Streptantibioticus cattleyicolor NRRL 8057 = DSM 46488: one gene and its partner. Each later gene encodes a partner of the first gene's protein in a complex. Links are inferred from orthologs where the notes say so. Each region holds a gene or a part of one and is shown on either strand. Other genes may lie near its edges.

Region 1 (7,707 bases):
CGGGACCGTGTCCCGCCCCTCTCACCTCGCGGTGGACGACGGCGGCCCCGGGCCGGGCCCCCGGCCGCCCGAGGGGTCGGAGCTCGTCGGATACCGCGGGCCCACCGCCTGCGCCGCCGCGGGCATCACCTACCGTCAGCTCGACTACTGGGCCCGCACCGGTCTGGTGGAGCCCAGCGTGCGCACCACCTACGGCTCCGGCTCGCAACGGCTCTACAGCCTCCGGGACGTCGTCGTCCTCAAGATCGTCAAACGGCTGCTGGACACCGGGGTGGCGCTGCCCAACATCCGTACCGCGGTACGCCACCTGTCCACCTGGTCCTCGGCCGACGTGGCCCGCACGACCCTGATGTGCGACGGCGCGACGGTGTACGAGTGCACCTCCCCGGACGAGGTGGTGAGCCTGCTCCAGGGCGGCCAGGGGGTCTTCGGCATCGCCGTCGGGGTGGTCTGGCGGGACGTGGCGGAGAGCCTGTCCCGGCTGCCCGGCGAACGGGTGGACACCGGCGAGACGCTCTACGCCCCCAGCCCGGCCGACGAACTCGCCCGGCGCCGCAACCGGGCCGGCTGACCGCCGCGCCGCCCACCGTACGCCTGTACGGCGATTGTCCGAGGCGTGCGGCAGCATCGAGGGTGTGAGAACCGCTCCGACCATCCTCCACCTCGACATGGACGCCTTCTACGCCTCCGTGGAGCAGGCGTCCAAGCCGAGCCTGCGCGGCAAGCCCGTGGTGGTCGGTGGGCTCGGGCCGCGCGGGGTGGTCTCCACCGCCTCCTACGAGGCACGGGTGCACGGGGTCCACTCGGCGATGGCGATGGCGCACGCCCGGCGGCTGTGCCCCAACGCCGCCTACCTCACCCCCCGGTTCACGCTGTACCGCCAGGTCAGTGACGTGGTCATGGGGCTGCTGCACGAACTCTCCCCGCTGGTGGAACCGCTCAGCCTGGACGAGGCCTTCGTCGACCTGGCCGTCGGGGCCTGCCGCGACCGGCTGGCCGGGCTGCCCTCGCACGCTGTCGGCGCCGAGGTGCGCGTGGTGGGGGAGGAGCTGCGGGCGGCGATCCGCGCGGCCACCGGGCTCACCGCCTCCGTCGGCATCGCGGGCTCCAAGCTGCTGGCCAAGATCGGTTCGGACGCCGCCAAGCCGGACGGCCTGGTCGTCGTCGAGTCCGGCACCGAGGACGCGTTCCTCGGCCCGCTCCCGGTACGCGCCCTGTGGGGGGTCGGCCCGGCCACCGCCGACCATCTGCGCCGCGCCGGGATCGGCACGGTGGCCGAGGTGGCCGAGGCGGGCGAGGCGGAGCTGGTGCGGCTGCTGGGCAAGGCGCACGGCGCATCGCTGTACGCCATGGCCACCGGCCAGGACGACCGGCCGGTGGTGGCGGAACGGGACGTGAAATCCATATCGGTGGAGGACACCTTCGACGTCGACCTGACCGACCGCGCCCGGGTGCGGGCCGAGGTCGGACGGCTCGCCGACCGCTGTGTCCAACGGCTGCGCGCGGCGGGACGTTCGGGGCGCACGGTGGTGCTCAAGGTGCGCCGCTACGACTTCACCACGCTGACGCGGTCCGAAACGCTCCGCGCCCCCACCGACGACCCCGCAGTGGTCCGGGAGACCGCCGGCCGGCTCATCGAGGGCGTCGACACCACCGGCGGGGTGCGGCTGCTCGGGGTCGGCGTGGCCGGCCTCGCCGACTTCACCCAGGAGGATCTCTTCGCCCAGGCCGCGCAGGGGTCCGCCGCCGACCCCGGCGACCCGGAGCACTCCGAGGACGCCGCGCCCGCGACCGTCGCCGCACCGCCGCCGGTCCGCCGCTGGCACCCCGGACACGACGTCACCCACGAGGAGTACGGCCCCGGCTGGGTCCAGGGCAGCGGGGTCGGCCGGGTCACCGTGCGCTTCGAGGTGCCCGGCGGCGAACCGGGCCGGGTCCGCACCTTCGCGGTGGACGACCCGGCGCTCACCCCGTCCGAACCGCTGCCGCTGGTGCCGGGGTTCCCGGTGCCGGGCCCGTCCGCCACCGCGTCATGACCGCTCGCCGGGATCGCCCGCCAGCCGCCCGGCATCGCGCAGTTCACCCGGGGCCGAGCCGGACTCGGCCTCCGGGGGCGGCACCTTCAGGCCGTAGTGGTGGTAGAGCTGGAGCTCCTGCTCCGGGGAGAGATGGCGCCCCACCCCGAAGTCCGGGGCGCTCTTGACCAGCGACTTGTCGTACGGCACCCGCAGCGAGTCGTCGCGCAGCTCGCTCGGTTCCAGCGGAACGAAGGCGTCCCGGCCGAACAGTCCGGTGCGCACCGCGGCCCATTCGGGTTCGCCGGTCGCGTCGTCGAGGTAGACCTCGTCGACGGTGCCGATCTTGACGCCGTTGCGGTCGAGCGCCTTGCGGCCGATCAGGGTGCGCGGATCGATGTCGGTCTGCACGGCTCCTCCAGGGGGATCGCAACGGTCCAACACAATCACCAAAAGCCACATTCCCGAGCATGTCGAATCGGGGCTGTCCAAAGCGGCGGGCAGCAGCCAACCGCGGACGTCAACGCGCTGGTACTGTGGCAACGGCTGCTGACCCCGTGCGGGAGAGTCCGGAAGACAGTGGAAGCACTGGCTCCGGCGCCGAAGGAGCAAATCCTCCCCGGAATCTCTCAGGCATCCGTACCGCACGGACGAGGTCACTCTGGAAAGCAGGCAGGTGCCGGCGGCGCGCGACACGGCCGGGGCCCCTCCTCACCGACGGGGAAAGCCGTGACCGCGTACCGCGGAGCGGTGAAACTCTCAGGTTCATGACAGAGGGGGAGGCCGACCGGGCACCCCGCGCCGAGGTGCCCCCCACAGGTCGTACCGACCAGGAGGCCCCCTCAGATGACCGCCAACCGCATCCCCCTCGCCGACCTGGAGCGCGGCACCCCCTTCGAGGAGCGCCACATCGGGCCGGACGCCGGTGCCCAGGCGAAGATGCTCGCCCACGTCGGATACGGCTCGCTGGACGAGCTGACGGCGGCGGCGGTACCGGACGCCATCAAGTCGGCCGAGGCGCTCGCGCTGCCCGCCGCCCGTACCGAGGCCGACGTCCTCGCCGAGCTGCGTTCCCTGGCCGGCCGCAACCAGGTGCTCTCCTCCATGATCGGCCTGGGCTACTACGGCACCTTCACCCCGCCGGTGATCCTGCGCAACGTCATGGAGAACCCGGCCTGGTACACCGCCTACACCCCGTACCAGCCGGAGATCTCGCAGGGCCGGCTGGAGGCGCTGCTCAACTTCCAGACGATGGTGGCCGACCTGACCGGGCTGCCCACCTCCGGCGCCTCGCTGCTGGACGAGGGCACCGCCGCCGCCGAGGCCATGGCGCTCTCCCGGCGGGTCGGCAAGGTCAAGGACGGCGTCTTCCTGGTCGACGCCGACTGCTTCCCGCAGACCGTCGCGGTGGTCGAGACCCGTGCCGAACCCACCGGCGTCGAGGTGGTCGTCGCCGACCTCACCGACGGCATCCCGGCCGAGGTGGCCGAGCGCGGCGTCTTCGGCGTGCTGCTCCAGTACCCCGGGGCCTCCGGCGCGGTACGCGACCCGCGCCCGGTCATCGAGCGCGCCCACGAACTCGGCGCGGTGGTCACCGTCGCCGCCGACCTGCTCGCCCTCACCCTGCTCACCCCGCCCGGTGAACTCGGCGCCGACATCGCGGTGGGCACCACCCAGCGCTTCGGCGTGCCGATGGGCTTCGGCGGCCCGCACGCCGGCTACATGGCGGTACGCGACCAGTTCGCCCGCAGCCTGCCGGGGCGCCTGGTGGGGGTCTCGGTGGACGCCGACGGTGACCGCGCCTACCGGCTCGCGCTGCAGACCCGCGAACAGCACATCCGCCGGGAGAAGGCCACCAGCAACATCTGCACCGCCCAGGTGCTGCTCGCCGTGATGGCCGGGATGTACGCGGTCCACCACGGCCCCGACGGGCTCACCGGCATCGCCCGCAAGGTGCACCGGTATGCCGCCGTGCTCGCCGCGGGGCTGCGGGCCGGCGGGGTCGAGGTGGCCCACGACGCCTTCTTCGACACCCTGACGGCACGCGTCCCCGGACGCGCCGCCGAGGTGGTGGCCGCCGCCCGTACCGCCGGGGTCAACCTGCGCCTGGTCGACGCCGACCGGGTCGGGGTCTCCTGCGACGAGACCACCGGACGCGGCCAACTCGCCGCCGTCTGGCAGGCGTTCGGGGTCACCGGTGACGTGGACGCCCTCGACGCCGAGACCGGCGACGCGCTCCCGGCCGAGCTGGCGCGCACCTCCGGCTTCCTGGCCCACCCGGTCTTCCACCAGCACCGTTCCGAGACCGCCATGCTGCGCTACCTGCGCCGGCTGGCCGACCGCGACTACGCGCTGGACCGCGGCATGATCCCGCTGGGCTCGTGCACCATGAAGCTCAACGCCACGGCCGAGATGGAGCCGGTCACCTGGCCGGAGTTCGCCTCGCTCCACCCGTTCGCCCCGGCCGAGCAGGCCGAGGGGTACCTCACGCTCATCCACGAGCTGGAGGAGCGGCTGGCCGCCATCACCGGCTACGACAAGGTGAGCCTCCAGCCCAACGCCGGCTCCCAGGGCGAGCTTGCCGGGCTGCTGGCGGTCCGCGCCTACCACCGGGCCAACGGCGACACCGGGCGCACCGTCTGCCTGATCCCGTCCTCCGCGCACGGCACCAACGCGGCCAGCGCCGTGATGGCCGGGATGCGGGTGGTCGTGGTCAGGACCGGCGAGGACGGCGAGGTGGACACCGCCGACCTGCGCGCCAAGATCGAGCAGTACGGCGACGAACTGGCCGTGCTCATGGTCACCTACCCCTCCACGCACGGCGTCTTCGAGGAGCACATCGGCGAGATCTGCGCCCTGGTGCACGACGCGGGCGGCCAGGTGTACGTGGACGGCGCCAACCTCAACGCGCTGGTGGGGCTGGCCCGGCCGGGGCGGTTCGGCGGCGACGTCTCCCACCTGAACCTGCACAAGACGTTCTGCATCCCGCACGGTGGCGGCGGCCCCGGCGTCGGCCCGGTCGCGGTCCGCGCCCACCTCGCCCCGTACCTGCCCAACCACCCGCTCCAGCCGACCGCGGGCCCCGGGACCGGGGTCGGGCCGGTGTCGGCGGCGCCGTGGGGTTCGGCGGGCATCCTGCCGATCTCCTGGGCCTACGCCCGGCTGATGGGCGCCGACGGCCTCAAGCGGGCCACCCAGGTGGCGGTGCTGAGCGCCAACTACCTCGCCAAGCGGCTCGCGCCGTACTTCCCGGTGCTCTACACCGGGCCGGGCGGCCTCGTCGCCCACGAGTGCATCATCGACCTGCGTCCGCTCACCAAGGCGACCGGGGTCACCGTGGACGACGTGGCCAAGCGGCTGATCGACTACGGCTTCCACGCGCCCACCATGTCGTTCCCGGTGGCCGGCACGCTGATGATCGAGCCCACCGAGAGCGAGGACCTGGCCGAACTCGACCGGTTCTGCGAGGCGATGATCGCCATCCGCGCGGAGATCGACCGGGTCGGCTCCGGTGAGTGGCCCAAGGACGACAACCCGCTGCGCAACGCCCCGCACACCGCCGCCATGCTCGGCGGCGAGTGGGAGCACGCCTACCCGCGCCAGGAGGCGGTCTTCCCGGCCGGGGTCTCGGCGGCCGACAAGTACTGGCCGCCGGTGCGCCGCATCGACGGCGCCTTCGGCGACCGCAACCTGGTCTGCTCCTGCCCGCCGCTGGAGGAGTACGAGGGCTGATCGCACGGCGGACGGGCTCCGGCCCGTCCGCCGCTCCTTCGTCCCGAACGCGTCAGGCGGCGGTGGCGACGCGCGCCGCGTCGAGCGGGCGGTGCGGGGCGATGATCTTGCCGTCGGGGAGCAGCTCCCCGGTGTCCTCGAAGAGCAGGACGCCGTTGCACAACAGGCTCCAGCCCTGCTCCGGGTGGTGCGCCACGAGGTGCGCGGCTTCCCGGTCAGGGGAGTCTGCGGACGGACACGGCGGCTGGTGCTGACACATGGACGTCGTCTTTCGCTGTGGCTGCGGTGAACCGGTGCGCACCACGGTACGCGGCTGCTCGGTCATGCCGTCCCCCGTTTCTTCGGTCTGGTCCCCAGTCTTGCCCCACGGAACGCGTCCCGCAGGAATTTCGGGCAAGCGACCCCCCTTGGTGGCAGACGCTTCACCCGGACGGGTGGTTTCCGTAACGAGAACTCACCCGATACAGCGAGATACCGCATCCGGCGCCCGCACACCAGCGCCCCCTCGGCCAACGACCGAGGGGGCGCCGCCATGCCGCGGGGCCGGTGACTACACCACGGTGCGCAGCAGCGGTGCCGGGGTGAGCCGGTGGGTGAGCACCGGCAGCAGATCGGCGGCCCGGTGCGGCCGGTGGGCGGCGATCCCGGGCGGCGCCGGCGCCAGCGGGATGAGCACGTCGGCCGGGGCCGGCTGGGCGTCGTCCCCGTCGGTGACGTCCCCGTGCAGCCACAGGCAGAGCATGTAGAGCCCGGGGATGGACAGCAGCCTCGGCTGGTACGGCGCGGGCAGCGCCTCCGCCTGGCGCAGCGCCCGCTCGGTGGAGGCGAGGTAGGGACCCTCGCAGAAGTACGAGAACGCCCAGCCGTCCGGGGTGATCATGGTTTCCGCGGCGGCGACCACGCCCTCCTCCGCGCCCCGGATCAGGAACCGCCAGCCGGTCAGCCGGGCCCGCGGTATCCCCCCGGCCCGCGAGGACACCGGGTCGAGCAGATGGAGCGGGAGCGGGTGGTCCGGGACCAGCGGTCCGCGGGCGTCGCGCAGCGACGGCGTACGGGCGGCGCGGACGGCGGTGGGGGAGCACAGAGCCGCCAGCACGCTCCGCAGCGCGGGCGCGGGGGCATCAGGTACGTACAGCGGCATGGTCTGGGTCGCCTCTCGCTGGAGACCGGGTGCTGCTTGCTGTTGCGGACGACGCTGTCAGCAGTGCAGGCAAGGGCGCGGTGCGAAGGTGCTGCCGGGCCGAGGGGCCGGGCCGGGGTGGTGCTCGGTGGTACCGGGTCGGGCTTGCGGTGCTACCTGGCAGAGCCGCCCGGACGACCGTGGTCCGGGACGGTATGGATGCGCGCACTGGGCGGTGGCATACGGATCCTTTCCCGCGGCCGGGGCTGCGCACTGCGCGATCGGCGGCCCGCGGAGTCTCTGCCTGTGCGCGAAGTTTATACGAAACGTGTTCGGCGGGCGATTCGGCTACTCCGCTCCGGTAAACACCGCAAGATCCATTTGCGTCGGAAATCGGCGACGATTCCTCCGCATTCGCCATGCGCTCCGCTATCCGGCCTGCCGGTTTGCCCGCGGCGCGGATGGCCGGTTCTCGACCCGGGTTTTCTGTGGCTTTTGCGCCGTGCCCGGGACATCGTGCTATGCCGTCGGAATGTGCCAGCGGACGGCTGCTTCGAGCCTACTCCGGACCCGCCGTTCGTGGGGCGTTATCGATCTGTTCGACTGGGCATCATCGGTGCACGGCCCACACGAGGAGGGACCCTTCGATGGGGGAAAAGGTCGTGGCCAGCGGGTTCGACCTGTCCGATCGCCAACGGTACCGACGGAAGCTGCGGCAGTGCCTGGTGGGCCTGGAGCGGCTGCTGGCGGAGAAACGGTTCGACCGCCCGCGCAACCTGATGGGCCTGGAGATCGAATTGAATCTCGCGGATTCCGCCGGTCAGCCCTGCATGATGAACG
Region 2 (5,411 bases), 2.5 Mb from region 1 along the record:
TGGTGCAGGCCGCGCTCACCGGTCGAGCCGATGTACATGCCGGGGCGCTTGCGGACCGCGTCGAGCCCTTCGAGGACAGTGATCGCGCTGGCGTCGTACGACGGGGAGGCCCCGCCGGAGCCGGCTGTGGCTCCCTGCGTCGTAGAAGCGGTGTGGTTCTCGTTGGGGTTGCCGGAATCGGCCACGAAGCGCCCTTTCTGGCACAGCACGAGCCGTCTCCGGGCGCCCCGGAGCGGCTGCGTCGTTCGACATGATCCGCAGGTTCCCCCGTGCCGTTGGCCAGGGGCGGGCGGTTGTCCCCCAGTCTACCGGTAGCGGCGGGTCAGATGGGGGTTTGGCGGTGCCTGAGTTCCCATGTGCCGCCCGAAGAGGGCTTCCGCCTAATCCCCATACGCGGACCTGGGCTCCAAGCGGCTCACACGGGCGCTCAGGGCTTCCACCCGGTTACCGCCCGGTTGACCGCGGCGCGTCGCCGCCACGGGCCGCGGCGCCATTACCACAGCCCTGCGAATCGGACCTACTTCACAATGGTCGCGCGCGAACGGCCCGGGTCGGCGCGATGAGACGAACGTCACCCGATGGTCCGGCCGACGCGTCAGCCGTAGGTGTCCCGGGGGCCGGAGCTGCCCGGGGCGCGCAGCCTGCCGTACGAGCGCGGCGGACCGGCCGGGCCGAGCACCTTGATCAGCTTGACGGTGCCGTGGCCCAGGTCCGCGTTGAGCCGGGCCACCAGCGCCGCGGCGAGCAGCCGCACCTGGGTCGCCCACGCGGTGGAGTCGCACCGCACAGTGAGGACCTTGGCCTCCTCGTCGTAGCCGACCGGCTCGCAGTGCTTGGCCAGGTCCTCCCCGACGATCTGCGGCCAGCGGCCCATCACCCCGCCGACCGCGGCCGGCGCCTCCCAGCCGCGTTCGGTGATCAGCCGGCTGATCGCGGCGCCCAGCGGCAGCGGGTCGCGGCCGTCGGCCCGGGCCCCGGAACGCAGCCCGCCGCGCCGCGCCTGCTTCTTCGCCTGCGCCGCGGCGCCCCGGGCCCGCGCCTGCTCCTTGGCGGCGCGCAGCGCGACCCGGGCCAGGTCGACGCCGGTGGGCGCGGGGGTGGGGGTGGGGCTGGGGGGCTGTTCGGTCATCGCCGGGTCACGCTCCCGTCGGCCACCGTGTACCGCGCGCCGGCCAGCGCGGCGGGTACGTCCTCGTCCACCGCCGCGGTCACCAGCACCTGCTCACCGGGGGCGACCAGCTCGGCCAGCCGGTCGCGCCGGGTGGCGTCCAGCTCGGCGAAGACGTCGTCCAGGACGAGCACCGGCTCCCCGCCGTGCCCCTCGGAACGCAGCAGGTCGTAGGAGGCCAGCCGGAGCGCCAGCGCGTACGACCAGGACTCGCCGTGGCTGGCGTACCCCTTGGCGGGCAGCGGGCCCAGCTTGAGCAGCAGCTCGTCGCGGTGCGGCCCGACCAGGGTGACGCCGCGCTCGATCTCCTGCTTGCGCGCCTCGGCCAGGGCGGCCAGCAGCGCCTCGTACCACTGGTCGCGGCCACCGGTGACCACCTCGCCGGTGGAGGGGCGGTACTCCAGCTCGACCGGCCCGCCCTCGGGGGCGAGCTGGTGGTACGCCTTGTCGGCCAGCGGACCCAGCGCGGCCACCGTCTCCAGCCGCTGGGCCAGCAGTTCGGCCCCGGAGCGGGCCAGGTGCTGGTCCCACACGTCCAGGGTGGACAGGTCGGCCGTCCGGCCGCCGTGCCGGCGGGCCAGCGCGGCGCTCTTCAGCAGCGTGTTGCGCTGTCTGAGCACCCGGTCGTAGTCCTGCCGGACCCCCGCCATGCGCGGCGCGCGGGAGGTGAGCAGTTCGTCGAGGAACCGTCGGCGCTCCCCCGGGTCGCCCTTGACCAGCGCGAGGTCCTCGGGGGCGAAGAGCACGGTGCGGACGATGCCGAGCACGTCACGGGGGCGGGACTGGGCGGACCGGTTGACCCGGGCGCGGTTGGCGCGGCCCGGGTTGATCTCCAGTTCGACCAGCTGGCTGCGGTCGCCGTGGGCGACGGCGGCCCGGATCACCGCCCGTTCGGCGCCGAGCCGCACCAGCGGCGCGTCGGAGGCGACCCGGTGGCTGCCCAGGGTGGCCAAGTAGCCGACCGCCTCGACGAGGTTGGTCTTGCCCTGGCCGTTGGGGCCCACGAAGGCCGTGACGCCCGGGTCGAGCGGGACCTCGGCCCGGGCGTAGGAGCGGAAGTCGGCAAGCGACAGGTGCGTCACGTGCATCGCCTTGCTGTGGCGCGGGGCCGCGCCGACCTCCCCTGGGTTGCTTCCGCCGGTTAGGGCGCCTGGTCCTACTTGGTGTCCGACGAGCCGGCCGCCTCGACCGCGTGGCCGCCGAACTGGTTGCGCAGCGCGGCGATCATCTTCATGGCCGGCGAGTCGTCCTGCCGGGAGGAGAAGCGGGCGAAGAGCGACGCGGTGATCGCGGGCAGCGGCACCGCGTGGTCGATGGCGGCCTCCACCGTCCACCGGCCCTCGCCGCTGTCCTGGGCGAAGCCGCGCAGCTTCTCCAGGTGCTCGTCCTCGTCCAGCGCGTTGACCGCGAGGTCGAGCAGCCAGGAGCGGATCACGGTGCCCTCGCGCCAGCTGCGGAAGACCTCGCGCACGTCGGTGACCGAGTCCACCGCCTCCAGCAGCTCCCAGCCCTCGGCGTACGCCTGCATCATCGCGTACTCGATGCCGTTGTGGACCATCTTGGCGAAGTGGCCGGCGCCGACCTTGCCGGCGTGCACCGAGCCGAAGTCGCCGGCCGGCTTGAGCGCGTCGAAGACCGGCTGGACCTTGGCGACGTTCTCCTCGTCACCGCCGTACATCAGCGCGTAGCCGTTCTCCAGGCCCCACACGCCGCCGGAGACGCCGCAGTCGACGAAGCCGATGCCGCGCTCGGCCAGTTCCGCGGCGTGCTTCTCGTCATCGGTCCACCGGGAGTTGCCGCCGTCGACCACGACGTCGCCGGGGGAGAGCAGGCCGGCCAGCTCGTCGATGGTGGCCTGGGTGGGGGCGCCCGCCGGGACCATCACCCACACCACGCGCGGGCCCTTGAGGCTTTCCACCAGCGCCTGCAGGCTGGGTACGTCCGACAGCTCCGGGTTGCGGTCGTACCCGACGACGGTGTGACCCGCGCGGCGGATGCGCTCGCGCATGTTGCCGCCCATCTTGCCGAGACCGATGAGACCGAGCTCCATCACAGATCCTTCGTTCGAAGCGTGCCTGACCTAGCCCCGAGCCTACGTCGGCCCGCTCGGCGCGGCTCAGCCGGACGCCGCCGCCGCGGACGGTCCCGGTGGGCGGGCCGGAGCCGCCCGGGAGCGCCCGGACGGCCCGCCGCCGGGCGGTCTCAGCCCGACAGCCGCACCGGCATGATCAGGTACTTGTAGCTCTCCACGGCCTCGGCGTCCACGGCCGGCTTGCCGCTGAGCAGCGCGGGCTTGGTGGAGGTGGTGAAGGAGAGCTGGGCCACCGGCGAGTCGATCGCGCTCAGGCCGTCCAGCAGGAACGTCGGGTTGAAGGCGATGGAGATGTCGTCGCCCTCCAGGTGGGCGTCGACCCTTTCCACAGCCTGTGCGTCGTCGCTGGAGCCCGCCTCCAGGGTGAGCACGCCCTCGGTGAAGCTCAGCCGGATCGGGGTGTTGCGCTCGGCCACCAGGGCGACACGCTTGACGGCCTCCACGAAGGGGGCGGTCTCGATCACGGCGACGGAGGCGAACTCGGTCGGGAAAAGTGTGCGGTACTTCGGCAGGTCGCCCTCGAGGAGGCGGGTGGTGGTGCGGCGGCCGGCGCCCTCGAAGCCGATCAGGCCCTCGCCGGCGCCCGAGCCGGACAGCGCCAGCGAGACGGTGTCGCCGCCGGTGAGCGCCTTGGCGGTGTCGAGCAGGGTCTTGGCCGGGACCAGGGCGACCGCGGAGAGGTCGGGGGTCTCCGGCTTCCACAGGAACTCGCGGACGGCGAACCGGTAGCGGTCGGTGGCGGCCAGGGTGACGGTGTCGCCCTCGATCTCGATGCGCACACCGGTCAGCACGGGCAGCGTGTCGTCACGGCCGGCGGCCACCGCGACCTGGGAGACGGCGGCGGCGAAGACCTCGCCGGGGACGGTGCCGGAGGCGGTCGGCATCTGGGGCAGCGCGGGGTACTCCTCCACAGGCAGGGTGTGGAGTGTGAATCGCGAGCTGCCGCAGACCACGGTGACCCGGACGCCGTCGGTGGCGATCTCCACCGGACGGTTGGGCAGCGCGCGGGAGATGTCGGCGAGCAGGCGGCCGGAGACGAGGACGGTGCCCTCCTCGTCGACGTCCGCGTCCACCGAGACCCGGGCGGAGACCTCGTAGTCGAAGGCGGACAGGCTCAGCTGGCCGTCCTCGGCCTTCAGCAGCAGGCCGGCGAGCACGGGCGCCGGCGGGCGGGCCGGGAGACTGCGGGCCGCCCAGGCCACTGCCTCCGCGAGTACGTCGCGTTCCACCCGGAACTTCACCGGAACCGCCTCCTGCTGTTGCTGGCTGTCTGTGCCAGGCCGTCCTGCGGCCTTCTGCGTCCTTACGGCCATCTGCCGGAGAACAGTCTGACGCACACCACCGACAACGGATGCGGTTCCGGGTCAAGCCCGGGCGTCCACCCGAGGGCGGCCCGCGGCTCGGTTGTGCACAGGCCCCACTTCGATCTTGGCTTCCCGGACTCTATGTGTAGTCGTAGTAATAGGGGTTGTGGATACCGTGGATAACCGGTTCCGCCGCAGGTCAGCCCAGGTTTTTTATCCACCGGGCCTGTGGGTGGCGGCGGTGGACAACCCGGGTCCGCTGTGGACAGCCGGAAGTTGTGCACACCCCATACACAGGGAGAGGGCAGTTCTCCCCATCGTTGTCCCCAGGAATACCCAGGTTCTCCCCAGCCCAACCCACCCCCTGGGTGTGACGCCTTTCACTCCATCCGGCGATGGGGGGTGGCGAGTTGCCGAACAGTGGACAGCGCTGTGGAGAAGCTGTGGGTAACCGCCCGGACCCTGTGGGCAGCCGGTGGACAACGCTCGGCGCGGGTTGTGGGCGAAGTGGTTGTCCACAGGCTGTGGAGAACCTTTTCCCACAATTCCACACCCCGCTGACCTGCGATGATCCTTCCGTCGCCATCCCCCTTGTGGAGGGGGTCGGGACAACTTCGTCCTCCCCAGCCTGTGGATGGCGGATCGGCGGCGAACCTGTGGAGCAGTGTGCCGCCGGAGGGTGAATTCGAACAGCGGGTGTGGACGTGTCGGGGCGGCGGAACGGGCGCGGACGGCCCGGCCCTCCGGGCGCGCACGGCGAGGAGGACGCCGCAGGCCCCCGGAAGACGCCTTCCGGGGGCCTGCGGGGACGCGTACGGGGCCCGTGGAGCCGGGGACGGGGCCGTTG

Evidence for each region.
Region 2: the proteins of SCATT_RS03210 (region 1) and dnaN are in contact, whole or in part, in a solved structure (PDB 1OK7), measured with the Escherichia coli proteins. The link is inferred for Streptantibioticus cattleyicolor NRRL 8057 = DSM 46488 from one-to-one orthologs.

Annotation. Positions count from the first base shown.
Region 1 is NC_017586.1:783,115-790,821, reverse strand. The notes cover bases 1-2,835. They hold SCATT_RS03210 (DNA polymerase IV), read left to right. Parts: upstream 1-635; coding sequence 636-2,036; downstream 2,037-2,835. Other genes in these bases: SCATT_RS03205 (PRC-barrel domain-containing protein), read right to left, coding at 2,031-2,426; SCATT_RS03215 (MerR family transcriptional regulator), read left to right, coding at 32-571. Also shown: gcvP (aminomethyl-transferring glycine dehydrogenase), read left to right, coding at 2,862-5,747; SCATT_RS03195 (DUF5999 family protein), read right to left, coding at 5,800-6,006; SCATT_RS03190 (hypothetical protein), read right to left, coding at 6,298-6,888; SCATT_RS03185 (glutamate--cysteine ligase family protein), read left to right, coding at 7,515-7,707. UniProt on the Escherichia coli protein: Poorly processive, error-prone DNA polymerase involved in translesion repair and untargeted mutagenesis. Copies undamaged DNA at stalled replication forks, which arise in vivo from mismatched or misaligned primer ends.
Region 2 is NC_017586.1:3,277,909-3,283,319, forward strand. Bases 2,437-5,411 are described here. They hold dnaN (DNA polymerase III subunit beta), read right to left. Parts: upstream 4,502-5,411; coding sequence 3,371-4,501; downstream 2,437-3,370. Other genes in these bases: gnd (phosphogluconate dehydrogenase (NAD(+)-dependent, decarboxylating)), read right to left, coding at 2,437-3,218. Outside these bases: gyrB (DNA topoisomerase (ATP-hydrolyzing) subunit B), read right to left, coding at 1-209; SCATT_RS14630 (DUF721 domain-containing protein), read right to left, coding at 596-1,129; DNA replication/repair protein RecF, read right to left, coding at 1,126-2,256; more of gnd, read right to left, coding at 2,325-2,436. UniProt on the Escherichia coli protein: Confers DNA tethering and processivity to DNA polymerases and other proteins. Acts as a clamp, forming a ring around DNA (a reaction catalyzed by the clamp-loading complex) which diffuses in an ATP-independent manner freely and bidirectionally along dsDNA.